Regions from separate parts of the Klebsiella sp. genome, predicted to be linked through region 2. Evidence: predicted binding sites of a transcription regulator. Region 2 holds the regulator's gene; each other region holds the start of a gene.

Region 1 (5,644 bases), on a different contig from region 2:
GGCGCTCAGCAGATTCAGCCTTAACCACCACTTCGCCCTGAAGAACTTCATTTTCAATACGGCTGATTTTGGTATTGCTGACCACTCCGCGTTTCAATAACAGATAGCGCGTCGCGGCTCCCACCCAACTGTAAATCGTCACCGGGGTATTATGCTCCCCCTTCCAGGTCAGAAAGCGGCGCATCCGTTTTAGTTGCCGGTGAACGTCCTGCACGGTTTCAACTGGTTCAGCAAACAGTTCACGATAGTCATCGGTGACCATTTCAGGGCGCGTATTTTGAATCAGGTAGGTTTCGCAAGCTTGGGTAATCAGGGTCAGAGAAAGAGTATTGATCGCCTTCAGGCGCTGATTCACTTTTGCCCAGCGCGAGGACTCCATAATCAGGTTCCCACGCATACCTTCCAGCGCGTTAGTACGGCGTACCATCGCGCTCCAGGCTTTATCGACTTCTTCTTTATCGCCATGCGCCACGCAAAGCTGCATCAGGCGATATTGATCAATCAGCAGATTATCCAACTCAAGATCGATCTCTTTTTTAATCGAACGCGGTGAAAACAGCAGGTCGGCTAAGATAGCGCTGACGATACCAACAACAATCTCACTGCATCGTTCGACGGCAAACTGCGGTGCCAGCATCGGCTCTGCGTGAATGGTAATGATGATGATAAGTGCGGTATAGCCCGCCAGCCCCCAGGCATAGGAGTTCTCGACACGCACCAGTGATGAGATCCAGGTACAAAAGCCCGCCCACAGGCAGCAGACCAGCATCATCAGCAGCGGAGCGCGGATCATTACAATGATGATCGCAAGCGCGGCTATACAACCAATAAAGGTGCCGACAATACGCAGCATTCCGCGATAGCGAATCGCACCAGAATAGGGTTCTCCCCCGGCAGCAAAAGCCGGGCCAGCGGCGACAATAGCCGCAGTGAGCACCGCCCAACGCGGCGTTTCCAGTTGGAAATGAAAACCGACGAATAGCGCCAGCACTACCGCAGATGCTAATTTCACGGCAAAGCGGAGGTGCCGGGGTTCAATGCTAAAGATCCCCATGACGATTAACCGAACTCACGCAGGCGCATAGCCAGTTTCTGGAAGAAATTTGCCTGGCTAGTATCGCGATCTTCTTTGCCTGTAATGACAACCGTCGCGGTGGTTCCCGCAGGCCAGAGGTTCCCCTGCTGCTGATCAAGATGAATACGTACCGGCACACGTTGCGCCAGGCGTACCCATTCAAGATTGGAATCGATAGAGGCCATTCCTTTTGCATCGCTGCTGCTGCTGGCGTTGGTCACCCCGGCAGCAATGCTGTCCACGGTACCTTTAATCGTGTGCCCGCTTCCCAGAGGGGTGATTTCAGCACGATAGCCTGGACGCACTCCCTCAAGTTTAGTCTCTTCAAGATAAGCCATGACATAGAAAGAGTTCTGTTTCACCAGGGCCACCGCGGTAGAACCCCGGGTAATAAACTCACCACTATAGACGTTCAGGTTAGTCACCCAGCCGTCTGCCGGGGCGCGGATCACCGTGCGATCCAGATCGAGCTTCGCCAGGTCGCGGTTCGCCGTCGCTTTCGCCAACTGATGCTCAACGGTTTGCAGTACGTTGTTCGCCTGGTCTATCTCTTCGCGAGACATCGCCTGCACGCCAAGACGGTTACGGCGACCAGCCTCAACGCGCTTCTCCTGCGCCAAAGTCTGGTAATAGGAGACATCGGCTTCAGCTTCGGCTAATGCTTTCTGGTAACGAGGTTGGTCAATAACGAACAAAACCTGGTCTTTCTTAACCAGTTGGTTATCCTTAATATCCACCTGCGAAATCAGCCCTGAGACATCCGGGGCGATGGCCACGATATCCGCACTAAATCGCGCATCGCGCGTCCAGGGCGAAGCGGTGTAATACACCCATGCGCGAAAAATCGCGATAAATGCGAGGATAACCAGTATCACAGTGATTGCGGTACGGAGGATATTTCTTGTTAGTGTTTTCACATCGACCTCAAACGAACAAACGCGATATCAGATAAAACAGGCAGCAATATAGCGCGGTATTAAACAGCGCCGGGTGCCAGACAAAATCATAAATGCCGGTTGGAACCAGCAGGCGGTGCACCAGCCAGAAGATGGCTAGAGACAATAGCAATTCAAAGAAGATCGGCGGAAACGACAAGCCGAAAATCACAATGACAGGAAACAGACTCATGATGACCTTGATAAGAAGCGTACAGGTGACAAGCTGTGATGAATTTATTATGTAGCTAACAGTATATTAGCGTAATCATTACAGCCTTATCTATATTGTGTGATCTAAATCACTTTTAAGCCAGAGTGAATAATGGAACGACTAAAACGTATGTCCGTTTTCGCCAGAGTGGTTGAACTAGGTTCATTTACCGCCGCGGCTCGCCAGCTCCAGATGAGCGTTTCTTCCATCAGTCAGACTGTAGCCAAACTGGAAGATGAGCTGCAGGTTAAGCTGCTCAACCGCAGCACTCGTAGCCTTGGTTTAACAGAAGCAGGGAAAATCTATTACCAGGGCTGCCGGCGAATGCTGTTCGAAGCCCAGGATGTCCATGAACAGCTATACGCCTTTAACAACACGCCTATCGGTACGCTGCGCATCGGCTGTTCTTCAACTATGGCACAGAATGTCCTGGCTCGCATTACCGCCGAAATGCTCAAAGAGTATCCCGGGTTGTCGATAAATCTGGTGACCGGCATCCCCGCCCCTGATCTCATTGCTGACGGCCTGGACCTGGTAATTCGCGTGGGCGCCTTGCAGGATTCCGGCCTCTTTTCCCGTCGCCTGGGGTCGATGCCGATGGTGCTCTGTGCCGCGAAAAGCTACCTCTATCAGGCGGGATGTCCGGACAAACCCGCAGATCTTGCCAGCCACTCCTGGCTTGAGTATAGCGTCCGCCCGGATAACGAGTTTGAAATCATCGCCCCGGAAGGGATCTCAACCAAGCTGATCCCACAGGGACGCTTTGTGACTAACGATCCGATGACCCTAGTGCGCTGGCTTACAGCGGGTGTCGGCGTCGCTTACGTTCCGCTGATGTGGGTGATCGAGAAGATCAATCGTGGCGAACTGGAGATCCTGCTGCCGAGCTACCAGTCCGATCCGCGCCCGGTTTATGCGCTCTATACCGAGAAGGACAAACTCCCTCTGAAGGTGCAGGTATGTATTAACTCTCTGACGGAATATTTCGTTGAGGTGGCAAAAATTTACCAGGGTATGCACGGGCGCGGAATCACCCGCTAAGTTGATCTGCGCTTTCGCAGGATGCGAAAGCGCATTGGAGAAGTATCAGGCAGTACCGCCGACGGTGAGTTTATCCACTTTGAGGGTTGGCTGACCGACACCAACCGGCACGCTCTGGCCCTCTTTGCCGCAGACGCCGACGCCGCTGTCCAGCTTCAGATCATTGCCAACCATCGAAATCTGCTGCATCGCTTCAATCCCGGAGCCGATAAGCGTCGCGCCTTTTACCGCTTTCGTCACTTTCCCTTTTTCGATCAGGTAGGCTTCAGAAGTAGAGAAGACAAATTTCCCGGAAGTAATATCTACCTGACCACCGCCGAAATTCGGGGCGAAGATACCGTAATCAACCGATTCGATAATCTCCTGCGGCGTGGATTTCCCCGCCAGCATGTAGGTGTTGGTCATGCGCGGCATCGGCAGATGTGCGTAAGATTCGCGACGACCGTTGCCGGTTGGCGCCACGCCCATCAACCTGGCGTTAAGCTTATCCTGCATGTAGCCCTTCAGGATGCCGTTTTCGATCAGTATGTTGTACTGGCCCGGCGTGCCTTCATCGTCGATAGCGACGGAACCGCGACGATCGGCGATCGTGCCATCATCAACGACTGTACACAGTTCTGATGCCACCAGTTCGCCCATATGGCCGCTGAAGACTGAGGTCCCGCGACGGTTAAAGTCACCTTCCAGACCGTGACCCACCGCTTCATGCAGCAGTACGCCAGGCCAGCCCGCGCCCAGTACCACTGGCAGCATCCCGGCAGGTGCGGCAACGGCCGTCAGATTCACCAGCGCCATACGCACGGCCTCTTTCGCCCAGGCATCAGCACGCACTTCGCCATCCTGAGAGGCAAGGAAATAATCATAACCGAAGCGACCACCACCACCGCTGGCACCACGCTCGCGTTTACCATCTTCCTCCACCAGCACGCTGACGGAAAGGCGAACCAACGGACGCACATCAGCTGCTAGCGTGCCATCCGTCGCGGCGACCAAAATTAATTCGTAGACACCGGTCAGACTGGCGGAAACTTCCTGCACCCGCTTGTCGGCGGCACGGGCCGTTTTGTCCACCCGACGCAGAATGTCCAGCTTCTCTTCACGGCTCATGCTCTGCAGTGGATCGATGCTGGTATAGAGGGAGCTGTATTCTACTGCGCCAAGAGTATGGACTTTGCCATCTCCGTGGTCACGCACGATGGTACGAGCTGCCTGCGCACTCTGTTCCAGCGCCAGTCGACTAATTTGGTCGGCATAGGCAAAGCCCGTTTTTTCGCCGCTCACCGCACGCACGCCGACGCCCTGGTCAATATTGTACGAACCATCTTTAATGATGCGGTCTTCCAGAACCCAGGACTCGTGATAGCTCGACTGAAAATAGAGATCGCCGTAATCCAGACGGCGCTCGGCCAGTTGACCAAGAATGGCAAACAGATCCTGATGATTCAGGCCATTTGCCGACAGTAATTGTTCACTTACCAGGTTCAGACTCATCGTTATGCTACTCGTTTGTTGTCGCGTATCAGGCGGAAATAGATACCCTAAATAGTTCAAGTTGCAGGAAGGCGGCAAGCAAGAGAATCCCCAAGAGCATAGATAACTATGTGACTGGGGTGAACGAGCGTAGCCAACGCATCTGCGGCTTGAAATATAACGGGTATAGAACGCTATCTATTGAGAGTGCGATAATTACGCACAATCGTCAAATCATTGCTTTTTGTCGCTCCGCGCCTGGCGCAGGACTTCATTAATTTGCGGCTGATCGATAGGGCCGGTGATGCGATAGCGCAAAATCGAGACCTTGTTCCACAACGGCCCCAGCACCTTGCTGGCGGCAAAGACCGCGGCACCGATAATCGGGTTAACGGCAAAGGCCGCCGCAACGCCTACGGTGGCGGAAATTTCCGGCGCTACCACGGCCTGCAGGTCCAGCTGGCGGCGAACGAGATCGACAGAGCCTTTCATGGCGATATCCGCTTCCAGACCATCGACCAGCGTATCATCGGTATTCATCACGCCGTCTTTAATCCACGCCGTGCTATGAATCGAATCGAAGTAGAACCCTTCGCTAAACGTATCACTAAAGTCAAAACGTAACTTACGCAGCAGCGCATCAACACTCAGCAGACGCAGAAGCTGACCGGCATGGCCGGTGCTCAGGTCGGTAAACTCACCTTTTCCAAGATGGCTTTTTAAGATTCCGTTAAGCGAGGCAACGTCCGGCTGCCACGGCGGCGCGCGCCAGTGCAGGTCATAATCGATATCGAATGCAGAGCCTTTTACCGGAGTTGATACGCCAAAGAAATTCACGAAATCATCGGTTTTATTACCGTGCAGCTTACCTTTTAGCGAGGTCCGTACGCCGCTTGGGGCACTAACCCA
Region 2 (5,644 bases):
ACTCGCTCGGGGGCAATATGCTGGGCTGCCTGTTGGCGAAAGAAGGTGACGATGTTCCTGTCGATGCTGCCGTTATCGTCTCAGCGCCGTTTATGCTGGAAGCCTGTAGTTCTCATATGGATAAGGGGTTTTCCCGCGTTTATCAGCGTTATCTGCTCAATCTGCTGAAGGCGAATGCCGCGCGTAAGCTGAAAGCTTATCCGGGCTCTTTGCCGGTTGATTTACGCCAGCTAAAAGGTATGCGCCGCATCCGCGAATTTGACGATAGCATCACCGCCAGGATCCACGGTTTTGCCGATGCGCTAGACTACTATCGCCAGTGTAGTGCGATGCCGCGCTTAAGCGACATCACTAAACCAACGCTGATTATTCATGCGAAGGACGATCCTTTTATGGATCACCACTCCATCCCGCCACAAGAACAGCTACCAGCAAATGTCGAGTATCAACTTACAGAACATGGCGGCCATGTTGGTTTTGTCGGTGGTACGCTGCGTAAGCCGGAAATGTGGTTAGAACAGCGAATCCCGGATTGGCTAACTCGCTGGTTAGGAGGGCAAATATGATTATTCCCTGGCAGGATCTCGATCCCGAAACGCTGGATAACCTGATTGAAAGTTTTGTATTACGCGAAGGCACCGATTATGGTGAACATGAACGTTCTCTGGCGGATAAAGTCGCCGATGTCAAACAACAGCTGAAAAGCGGAGAAGCCGCGCTGGTGTGGTCAGAGCTGCACGAGACGGTCAATATTATGCCCCGCAAGCAGTTTCACGGCTAAGGCGGCATCACACTATCGTTTACCCTGGGAGTTGTTATGTCTGCCAAACATCCGGTGATTGCCGTCACGGGCTCTAGCGGCGCGGGAACCACGACCACCAGCCTCGCCTTTCGCAAAATCTTCGCCCAGCTAAATCTCCACGCCGCCGAAGTGGAAGGCGATAGCTTTCACCGCTACACCCGCCCGGAAATGGACATGGCGATCCGCAAAGCGCGAGATCAGGGCAAACACATCAGCTACTTCGGTCCCGAGGCTAACGATTTCGGCCTGCTGGAGCAGACTTTCAGAGAATACGGGCTGAACGGTACAGGTCAGTCACGCAAGTATTTACACACCTATGATGAAGCCGTGCCGTGGAATCAGGTTCCTGGCACCTTCACTCCCTGGCAGTCTCTGCCCGAACCCACTGACGTGCTGTTTTATGAAGGCCTGCACGGCGGAGTTGTCACGCCCCAGCACAACGTCGCTGACCATGTTGACCTGCTGGTCGGGGTTGTGCCGATCGTTAACCTGGAGTGGATCCAGAAGCTTATCCGCGATACCAGCGAACGCGGCCACTCTCGTGAAGCGGTGATGGATTCCGTCGTTCGCTCGATGGAAGATTACATCAACTTCATCACCCCGCAGTTTTCACGCACTCACCTCAACTTCCAGCGCGTACCTACGGTGGATACGTCCAATCCATTTGCAGCCAAAGCAATCCCATCGCTGGATGAAAGCTTTGTCGTTATCCATTTTCGCAACTTACAGAATATCGATTTCCCCTGGCTACTGGCGATGCTTCAGGGCTCGTTTATCTCGCATATGAACACGCTAGTGGTACCGGGAGGGAAAATGGGGCTGGCCATGGAGCTTATCATGGCACCATTGGTCGAGCGGCTAATGGAAGGCAGGAAAATCAACTAACAAAAAACCCCGGTAGCGCAGCGCATGCCGGGGCGACGAGTTCGCGCAGTTCGGCTTATCCCTCGATCACTTCATAAGAGTGAGTTATGTTTACTGCTTTCTCCAGCATCAGCGCCACCGAGCAATATTTTTCCGCCGATAGGTCAACTGCGCGAGAAACGGCAGCATCTTTCAGCTCCTTACCAGTCACGATAAAATGCAGATTAATATGGGTAAACAGACGCGGTGCTTCCTCGCGACGCTCAGAAGTCAGCTTAACTTCGCAGTTAGTGACGTTATGGCGCCCCTTCTGCAGGATAGAAACCACGTCAATTGCACTGCATCCGCCCGCCGCCATCAGTACCATTTCCATCGGGCTTGGCGCTTTATCCCCGGAATTACCGTCCATCAGAATCTGGTGACCAGAAGCCGACTCACCAATGAAGGTTAACCCTTCAACCCATTTCACTCGCGCTTGCATAAATTTAACTCCAGGGCTGTAATTTTCCTGACAGATTACGCGCACATAACAATTCTCGCAACGGAAGGCGACCTAGGTCATGCTGAAGCGAGACACCAGGAGACACGCGGCGAAAGCTATGCTAAAACAATCGGGATGCTACAGTAATACATTGATGTACTGCATGTATGCAGAGGAGTTCACATTACAGGCTGCAGAAAATTTTCAGCCAGATTCCCAGGTATAGGGATTTAATACGATTGCATGCCCGGATGCCGTGTAGTGTCGGCGCCCGGAGATAGCTTATAACAGAGGATAACCGCGCATGGTGCTTGGCAAACCGCAAACAGACCCTACCCTTGAATGGTTCTTGTCTCATTGCCACATTCATAAGTACCCCTCAAAAAGCACGCTGATCCACCAGGGTGAGAAAGCAGAAACGTTGTACTACATCGTTAAAGGCTCCGTGGCTGTACTCATCAAGGATGAAGAAGGTAAAGAGATGATCCTCTCTTACCTCAACCAGGGCGATTTCATCGGTGAATTAGGCCTGTTTGAAGAAGGTCAGGAACGTAGTGCATGGGTACGTGCGAAAACCGCATGTGAAGTGGCCGAAATCTCCTACAAAAAATTCCGTCAGCTAATCCAGGTTAACCCGGACATCCTGATGCGTCTCTCTTCGCAAATGGCACGTCGCCTGCAGGTTACGTCAGAGAAAGTCGGTAACCTCGCCTTCCTTGACGTTACCGGCCGTATCGCTCAGACGCTGCTGAACCTGGCAAAACAGCCTGATGCGATGACCCACCCGGACGGCATGCAAATTAAAATTACCCGTCAGGAAATCGGTCAGATCGTTGGATGCTCCCGCGAAACCGTTGGCCGTATCCTGAAAATGCTGGAAGATCAAAACCTGATCTCCGCGCACGGCAAAACTATCGTCGTCTACGGTACCCGTTAAGTCGGCAAAACGGCGTATTGCATGGCAATACGCCGTTTTTGTTTCCCCCTCATGTGGCGCAGGCTGATTTACCACCCGGAAGTCAACTACGCACTGCGGCAAACGCTGGTGTTGTGTCTGCCGGTCGCAGTTGGACTTATTCTCGGACATTTACAGCAGGGCTTACTTTTTTCCCTGGTACCAGCCTGTTGCAACATTGCCGGTCTGGACACACCACATAAGCGCTTCTTTAAACGCCTGATTATTGGCGGCTGCCTGTTTGCTGGCTGTAGCCTGATTGTCCAGCTCCTGCTGCAACGCGAGATCCCTCTACCGCTTATTCTCACTGGCCTGGCGCTCATCCTCGGCGTTACTGCCGAAATCAGTTCACTGCACGCAAGACTCCTCCCCGCCTCGCTTATCGCAGCGATTTTTACACTAAGTCTCGCGGGCAACATGCCAATCTGGGAACCACTGCTAATCTACGCGCTCGGCACATTATGGTATGGCGTCTTTAACTGGTTCTGGTTTTGGCTATGGCGCGAACAACCGCTGCGCGAGTCGCTGAGCCTGCTCTACCGCGAACTGGCTAACTATTGCGAGGCCAAATACAGCCTGCTGACCCAGCATACGGACCCGGCCACCTCGCTGCCGCCGCTACTTAACCGCCAGCAGAAAGTGGTTGATCTGATTACCCAGTGTTACCAGCAGATGCATATGCTGGCGGCCAATCAACGCAACGACCACAAACGTCTGTTGCGCGCTTTTCAGGTGGGGTTGGATTTACAGGAGCATATCTCCGTTAGCCTGCATCAGCCGGAAGAAGTGCAGAAACTGGTGGAACGCAGTCACGCAGAAGCAGTGATTCGCTGGAATGCGCAAACCGTTGCCGCCCGCCTGCGTGAGTTGGCGGACGATCTTCTCTACCATCGTTACCCACAGCGCTTTCAGATGGATAAACAGATCGGCGCGCTGGAAAAAATTGCCTGGCAACATCCGGATAACCCGGTCGGCCAGTTCTGCGCCTGGCACTTCAGCCGTATAGCCCGGGTTCTGCGTACCCAGCGTCCTCTGTACACGCGTAACTTGATGGCGGATAAAACCCGACGTTTACCCCTGCTGCCAGCGCTGAGAAGCTACCTGTCGTTTAAATCTCCGGCGTTACGCAACGCCGCGCGCATCAGCGTAATGCTGAGCGCCGCCAGCCTGATGGGCAGCGCATTGCATCTGCCGAAACCCTACTGGATCCTGATGACGGTGCTTTTCGTGACGCAAAACGGCTACGGCGCGACGCGAGTGCGCATTGTTCACCGGGCGGCTGGAACGATTGCCGGACTGGTTATCGCCGGGCTGACGCTACACTTCCACGTGCCTGAAGGCTATACGCTGACCGCCATGCTCTTCATCACGCTGCTAAGCTACCTGATTATTCGTAAGAACTACGGCTGGGCAATGGTTGGTTTTACCGTCACGGCGGTTTATACCCTTCAATTACTCACGCTAAACGGTGAGCAGTTTATCATCGCCAGATTAATCGACACGCTTATTGGCTGTCTGATCGCTTTTGGTGGGATGGTTTGGCTATGGCCGCAGTGGCAAAGCGGTCTGCTACGCAAAAATGCCCACGACGCGCTGGAAGCCGATCAGGAAGCGATCCGGCTCATTCTTAGCGACGACCATCAGGCTCCGGCGCTGGCCTATCAGCGAATGCGCGTTAATCAGGCGCACAATGCGCTGTTTAACTCACTCAATCAGGCGATGCAGGAACCGGGCTTTAATTCGCACTATCTGGAGGATATGAAGCTGTGGGTAACCCATAGCCAGTTCATTGTTGAACACATCAATGCGATGACCACCCTGGCGCGCGAGCACAATATGCTGACGCCGGATCTGGCTCAGCGTTATCTGGAGTCCTGTGAGATTGCGCTACAGCGCTGTCAGCAACGGCTGGATTCAGATGGTCCGGGGAGCGCTGGGGATGTGAATATTATGGAGGCCCAGGATGCGGAAGTCCCTCGCGGCCCGCTCAGCACCATGGAACAGCATCTGCAGCGCATTCTGGGTCACCTGAACACCATGCACACCATTTCGTCGGTGGCATGGCGTCAGCGTCCGCATCATGGCATCTGGCTACGCACCACTAAGCGCTAAGCACACGCTCAACGGCCTGGGCAAAGCGCGCCATTCCTTCGGCAATATCGCTATCGTCAATCACCAGCGACGGCACAAAGCGCATGACGTCAGGCCCGGCGTTGAGCACCATCACGCCAGCGTCTGCGGCAGCATAAAGGAAGTCGCGCGCCCGGCCCTGATGCTGCGGCTTAAGCTCAGCACCGATTAGCAACCCCATTCCGCGGATATCGCTAAACAAATCGAACTGCGCGTCAATCTGCTGGAGATGTTTAACAAACAGCTCACGCTTCGCACTCACACCATCCAATACTTCTGGCGTGTTAATCAGATCAAACGCCGCCCCGCCCACCGCGCAGGCCAGCGGATTACCTCCATAGGTTGAGCCGTGAGAACCCGCGTGGAAAGCGCTGGCAATTTCATGAGTGGTTAGCATCGCGCTAATCGGGAA
Region 3 (5,644 bases), on a different contig from region 2:
TTAGCGGTGAGCGCCACCAGCGGCGGGAGTTCATCAGCAGCAAAGCGTTGTTTCAGCTGGCGAGAGATATCCAGTCCCGTCATATCCGGCAGCTGAATATCGAGCAGAACCAGATCGTATTCACCGGGCACAAACATCTCCAGCGCGGCCTTACCGGTCATTGCCACATCCACGCTATTGCCCAGTTTCTCCAGCACCGAGCGCGCGACGATCACATTCAGTTCAATATCTTCCACCAACAACACGTTCAGCGCCGGTAATGGCATTTCATCTTCTGCCAAAGTGTCTTCGACTTCTTCAGCAATAGCAGGTGCATGTACGGTGAGCGTAAAGGTCGCCCCTTTGCCCGGCAGGCTGGAAACGCAGATATCACCGCCCATGTTGCGCGCCAGACGACGCGATACCGCAAGGCCAATACCGGTGCCGGTCGCGGGCTTGCCTCCTTGGCTATCTTTAACCTGATAATACATGGCGAAGATTTTGTCCTGTTCCGCTTCAGGAATACCAATACCGGAATCTTCTACTTCAAAATGCAGAATATCGCCTTCGTCATAACGCACGCGGACGTTTACATTCCCGCCCTGCGGAGTAAATTTCACTGCGTTACTAATGAGGTTCCACAGAATCTGGCGCAACCGCGTACCGTCGGTTATCACTTGATGCGGCAGCGGAAGTGCGGGATCCAGCACAAAGTGCAGACCTTTCTGCTGCGCCTGCAGGCCAGAGAGGTTTTCCAGGTCAGCGAGGAAGCCAGTGAAATCAACCGGCTGATTATCCAGCTGAATTTTACGCCGCTCCATTTTGTCCATCTCAATAATATCGTTGAAGATATTACCCAGCGTCACGGCTGAGATATGGATAGTTTTCAGGTATTTTTCCTGCTCTGCGGTTAGATCGGTATCCAGCAGGATCCTGCTAAGCCCCACGATGCCATTAAGCGGCGTACGCAGCTCATGGCTAATGGTAGAGATAAAGGTGGTCTTATCACGGCTGGCCCGTTCCAGCGCGTCCTGATAGCGCTTACGCTCGGTAATATCGCGACCGAAGCCCATCAAGCCACGTCGCTTACCTACGCGGTCATAATACGGTACCTTGCGGATTTCAAAGCAGGCCTTGCGCCCATCCGGATAATCCAGCCACTGCTCGTAGGTTAGCGATACGTTATGGCGGAAAACTTTCTCATCCGTTTCCAGTACTTTCTCCGCCACTTCTGCGCTGTAAACATTCTGTGGTTTCAGATGAATAAGCTGCTTCTCACTTTTACCGGTTAATAGCTCCATCGCACGGTTACAACCGGAAAATTCTTTGTCTTCATTACGATAGAAAACCAAATCAGGTGACGCATCAAGGAAGGAGCGCAGGAAGGAGGATTGCTGCTCAAGCTGAATTTGCGCCTCTTCACGTTCCTTCATCTCAATTTTCAGTTGCTCAAGCGTCGTTTCACGTTCTGCTTCAGCTTTTTCACGTTCACCGATTTCCTGATTAAGCTGGGCGATGTTGTCCTTAAGCTGCACATTCAACTTGAGATCGCGCTCGCGCATCTCCTCCAGCTTCTCCACTAGCCGCGAGAGGCGCTGCCGGGACTCTTCCAGTTGCTCAACAACGACCGAGAGGAAATAGACCGCCCACGGGGTAATCAGCAGGCCAAAGAAGATGGAGCGGATAACATCAATACTTTCTACCTGGCCGTGCAGCACCATGGTCACGGCCATTTGCACCACAATCGCCAGTACCACCAGCGCAAGGGCCAGTAGCATGGAAAAGCGCACCAGACCCAACTTCATCATCAGGTCAACATAATACTGCGCCAGCATACGGATTTGCTTCATAGGAGATTCCTTCGCGACAACTTCGCACAATAATACTCAATTCTGAGCAAGACGCTGTAAGTTGTGCAAAAAATGCGGGAAGGATTGTGTTACGCGGCTGACCCAGGATTACAGTCAGCCGGAATATAGATTGGAAACAGGACTGGTCGTTAGCGCTTACTGAGTGCTTCCCATAGCCCTTTGAGGTAGGTTACTCCCAGCGCGCGATCGTACAACCCATAGCCTGGACGCCCTGTTTCTCTCCAAATAAAGCGCCCATGATCCGGGCGAATATAGCCGCTAAAACCATTGTCATAGAGCGCCTGCATCACTTTGTACATATCTAAAGAGCCAAATTCTGATGGGTGAGCGCACTCATAAAAGTCTTTGTCTTTGATGAGATTTATATTACGCACATGGGCAAAATGGATTCGCTTACGACGAGTAAACTCGGCCAGAATCGAGTAGACATCATTAGCCGGGTCTTCCGCGATAGAGCCGGTACAGAGCGTGATGCCATTCGCCTCTGAATCCACCGCCCGACAAATCCAGTCCAGATCGTCACGATTTTTCACCACTCGCGGTAGACCAAAAATTGAGTACGGCGGATCATCAGGATGAATAGCCATTTTCACCCCCACCTCTTCACAAACGGGGATCACTGCATTCAGGAAATAGACCAGGTTTTCACGCAGTACTTTGTCATCAACATCTTTATATTGAGCAAACAGGTCCTGAACTTTTGCCAGCCGCTCTGGTTCCCAGCCCGGCAGCGCAAAACCATTCGAATTTTCCAGAACCTCTTTCACCACCTCTTCAAGACTCTTATCAATATCTTTCTTCTCAAAAGCCATCGTCAGGGAGCCATCCGGCAGAACATAGTTCATGTCCGTCTTCATCCAGTCAAAAACCGGCATGAAGTTGTAGCAAATGACCTTAACGCCAAACTGAGCAAGATTGCGGATAGTTTGCTGATAATTGGCGATATAACGATCGCGGGAAGGTAAACCGATCTTAATATCGTCATGAATGTTGACGCTTTCAATGACTTCCATTGTAAGCCCAGCGGCATGGGCTTGCTTCACCAGATCCTCAATTTTATCAACTGGCCAGACCTCACCAACGGCGACATCATAAAGTGCGCCTACAACACCTTCTACACCCGGAACCTGGCGAATATATTCCAGAGAGACCTTATCTTCATCTGGACCAAACCAACGCATTGTCATCTGCATACGAAACCACCTGAGTCAATGTTATCAATAAATAATAGCCTACTACCATACCAGTTTTCATAACCAGAGAAATATTGATGATAGTGACAAAGATCACATTACTTTTTGCAGGCTGTCGTGAAAGGAACACGTGACGGTTTTCATTATTTCGTAGTTACCGGAGACACCCAGCCAGGACCGATGGCCGAGCCCTGGACACCGTGCTGATTAAGGTATTTATCCAGCTCAACCATCCCGGTCCAGCGGTTCTCACACCATAGTGGTGCCAGCAGCGTCGGACGACGGGCACTGGCAGAAATACGGTGATAAATAATCTCAGGTGGGGTATGGCGAATCATCTCTCCTGCAGTGACCGTATAGTCGTCCAGTTCAATACCGTTCAACCTTCCGGCTTCCCACGCTTTTGCCATGATGCTGCCCTTCACAATATGAAGTGGATGCAACTTAATACCATCAACGCCGGTTTCAACCACCCGATCCAGGGTTTGCAGGCAATGATGCTGCCCCTCTCCCGGTAGCCCGACAATCAGATGTGAACATACTTTCAGGCCACGTTCACGCGCCAGTCGGGTCGTGTGCTGATAGCAGGCAAAATCGTGACCGCGATTTATCCGATGCAGCGTTTTATCATGTGCGGTTTGCAGCCCAAGCTCCAGCCATACTTCATAACCCAACTCCCGATATTCGCTAAGTAAATCTAATACTGCTTCAGGCACACAGTCCGGGCGAGTGCCAACGCACAGCCCAACCATATTGGCTTGGCTCACCGCTTGCTGATACATGGAACGCAGTACCTGAACTTCAGCAAAAGTGCTGGTGTAGGCCTGAAAATAAGCCAGATAGCGCTGAGCGCGATTAACCCGCTGCGCCTGATGCGCCAGCTGTTCGGCAATCGAAATATACTGCTGTTGTTCATCGGCGAAAGAAGCCACATTACAAAATGTGCAGCCGCCACGACCAATAGTGCCATCGCGATTTGGACAGCTAAATCCACCATGCAGCGTCAGTTTATGAACCTTTTCGCCATAACGACGCGCAAGATCCCCACCAAACATATTGACTAATTTTTGTAACTGCATAATCTGATAGACCGGCCTTAAGAAAAGGGCCAAGCCTGCCATTTTTAGCTACCGACGGCGATGACCTGGATCAATCGTCAACGCGGCCGCTTACCTCATTGCATAAACACTCAAGATAACCGCAATTTAATTCACATTCATAGTGATGAGTTTTCCTTATACATAGCCTCTGTTTTTGCAATTATCTTTGCCAGAACATAAAACAGTATTACTTTCCGAAATTCAAATGAAAAGCAGTCAAATAGTCTGTTATAAAAAAACTATTCAGCACAGACCGATAATCTTGTGCCATCGATATAGTGAGACAGATCACACTCAATTATGCCGTCGGTTACGTTTCAGCAGCATTCGAAATGTTATTATTCTCTTAAAAATCATAAAACTAAGTGTTACATAGCACATTTTTGTATAAATAAGATTGCCATTTGACGTATGTGCGGATTCCCGATAACTTGGGAATCCGCTGGAAGCTTTCTGGATGAGCGCTCTGCTCATCATATTTATGCAGTAATTGAGATTCCCTCTTAACAGCAAGTCCTCAAACTTGTGTACCGATGCGAAAAGGATTTAAAGAGGGCGAATGCGAGGTGCAAACCCCGTCGCCATGCTCTTTCTGTGCCCGTGCGCAACGGTTCGGAGGGTGTCCCGTAGAGCCTGGGGAGGTTCACTGATATGTTGTACGATAAATCCCTTGAGAGGGATAACTGTGGTTTCGGCCTGATCGCCCACATAGAAGGCGAACCTAGCCACAAGGTAGTGCGAACCGCTATACACGCACTGGCCCGAATGCAGCACCGCGGCGCGATCCTCGCCGATGGAAAAACCGGCGACGGTTGTGGCTTGCTGCTACAAAAACCCGATCGTTTCTTCCGAATCGTTGCGGAAGAGCGCGGCTGGCGTTTAGCCAAAAATTACGCCGTTGGGATGTTATTCCTTAATAAAGATCCTGAACTGGCCAAAGCGGCGCGCCGCATCGTCGAAGAAGAACTTCAACGCGAAACCCTGTCTATTGTCGGCTGGCGCGAAGTGCCAACCAACGAAGGCGTTCTCGGTGAAATCGCACTCTCTTCGCTGCCCCGTATTGAACAAATCTTTGTTAACGCCCCGGCTGGCTGGCGTCCGCGTGATATGGAGCGCCGTTTATTCATCGCCCGTCGCCGTATCGAAAAGCGCTTGCAAGAAGATAAAGATTTCTACGTTTGCAGCCTGTCTAATCTGGTGAACATTTATAAAGGTCTGTGTATGCCGGCGGATTTGCCGCGCTTCTACCTGGACCTCGCGGACCTGCGCCTGGAATCAGCCATCTGCCTGTTCCACCAGCGCTTTTCCACCAACACCGTGCCGCGCTGGCCGCTGGCGCAGCCGTTCCGCTATCTGGCGCACAACGGTGAAATTAACACCATTACTGGTAACCGCCAGTGGGCCCGTGCCCGTACCTATAAGTTTCAGACGCCGTTGATCCCGGATCTCCACGATGCTGCGCCGTTCGTCAATGAAACCGGCTCTGACTCCAGTTCAATGG

Evidence for each region. Region 2 encodes CRP, which controls carbon source genes, mostly activating them, when cyclic AMP is high. Its sites were predicted from a motif close to ATGTGANNNNNNTCACAT; they were not measured.
Region 1: aaeR (HTH-type transcriptional activator AaeR) is a predicted target of CRP. The motif match lies at 2,301-2,318, and genes of this name have one in related genera.
Region 3: uxuA (mannonate dehydratase) is a predicted target of CRP. The motif match lies at 3,125-3,142, and genes of this name have one in related genera.

What each region holds. Positions count from the first base shown of each region.
Region 1 covers NZ_JAPUEW010000004.1:26,121-31,764, reverse strand. Annotated here, with positions in the region: gene aaeB (p-hydroxybenzoic acid efflux pump subunit AaeB) at 1-1,054, opposite strand, end outside; gene aaeA (p-hydroxybenzoic acid efflux pump subunit AaeA) at 1,060-1,992, opposite strand; gene aaeX (p-hydroxybenzoic acid efflux pump operon protein AaeX) at 2,000-2,203, opposite strand; gene aaeR (HTH-type transcriptional activator AaeR) at 2,336-3,265, shown strand; gene tldD (metalloprotease TldD) at 3,311-4,756, opposite strand; gene yhdP (AsmA2 domain-containing protein YhdP) at 4,970-5,644, opposite strand, start outside.
Region 2 covers NZ_JAPUEW010000079.1:17,010-22,653, forward strand. Annotated here, with positions in the region: gene QVF11_RS23370 (hydrolase) at 1-566, shown strand, start outside; gene QVF11_RS23375 (YheU family protein) at 563-781, shown strand; gene QVF11_RS23380 (phosphoribulokinase) at 818-1,687, shown strand; gene QVF11_RS23385 (OsmC family protein) at 1,743-2,147, opposite strand; gene crp (cAMP-activated global transcriptional regulator CRP) at 2,452-3,084, shown strand; gene QVF11_RS23395 (YccS/YhfK family putative transporter) at 3,136-5,214, shown strand; gene argD (bifunctional acetylornithine/succinyldiaminopimelate transaminase) at 5,204-5,644, opposite strand, start outside.
Region 3 covers NZ_JAPUEW010000004.1:53,460-59,103, reverse strand. Annotated here, with positions in the region: gene arcB (aerobic respiration two-component sensor histidine kinase ArcB) at 1-1,829, opposite strand, end outside; gene uxuA (mannonate dehydratase) at 1,979-3,043, opposite strand; gene mnmL (tRNA modification radical SAM protein MnmL/YtqA) at 3,187-4,122, opposite strand; gene gltB (glutamate synthase large subunit) at 4,795-5,644, shown strand, end outside.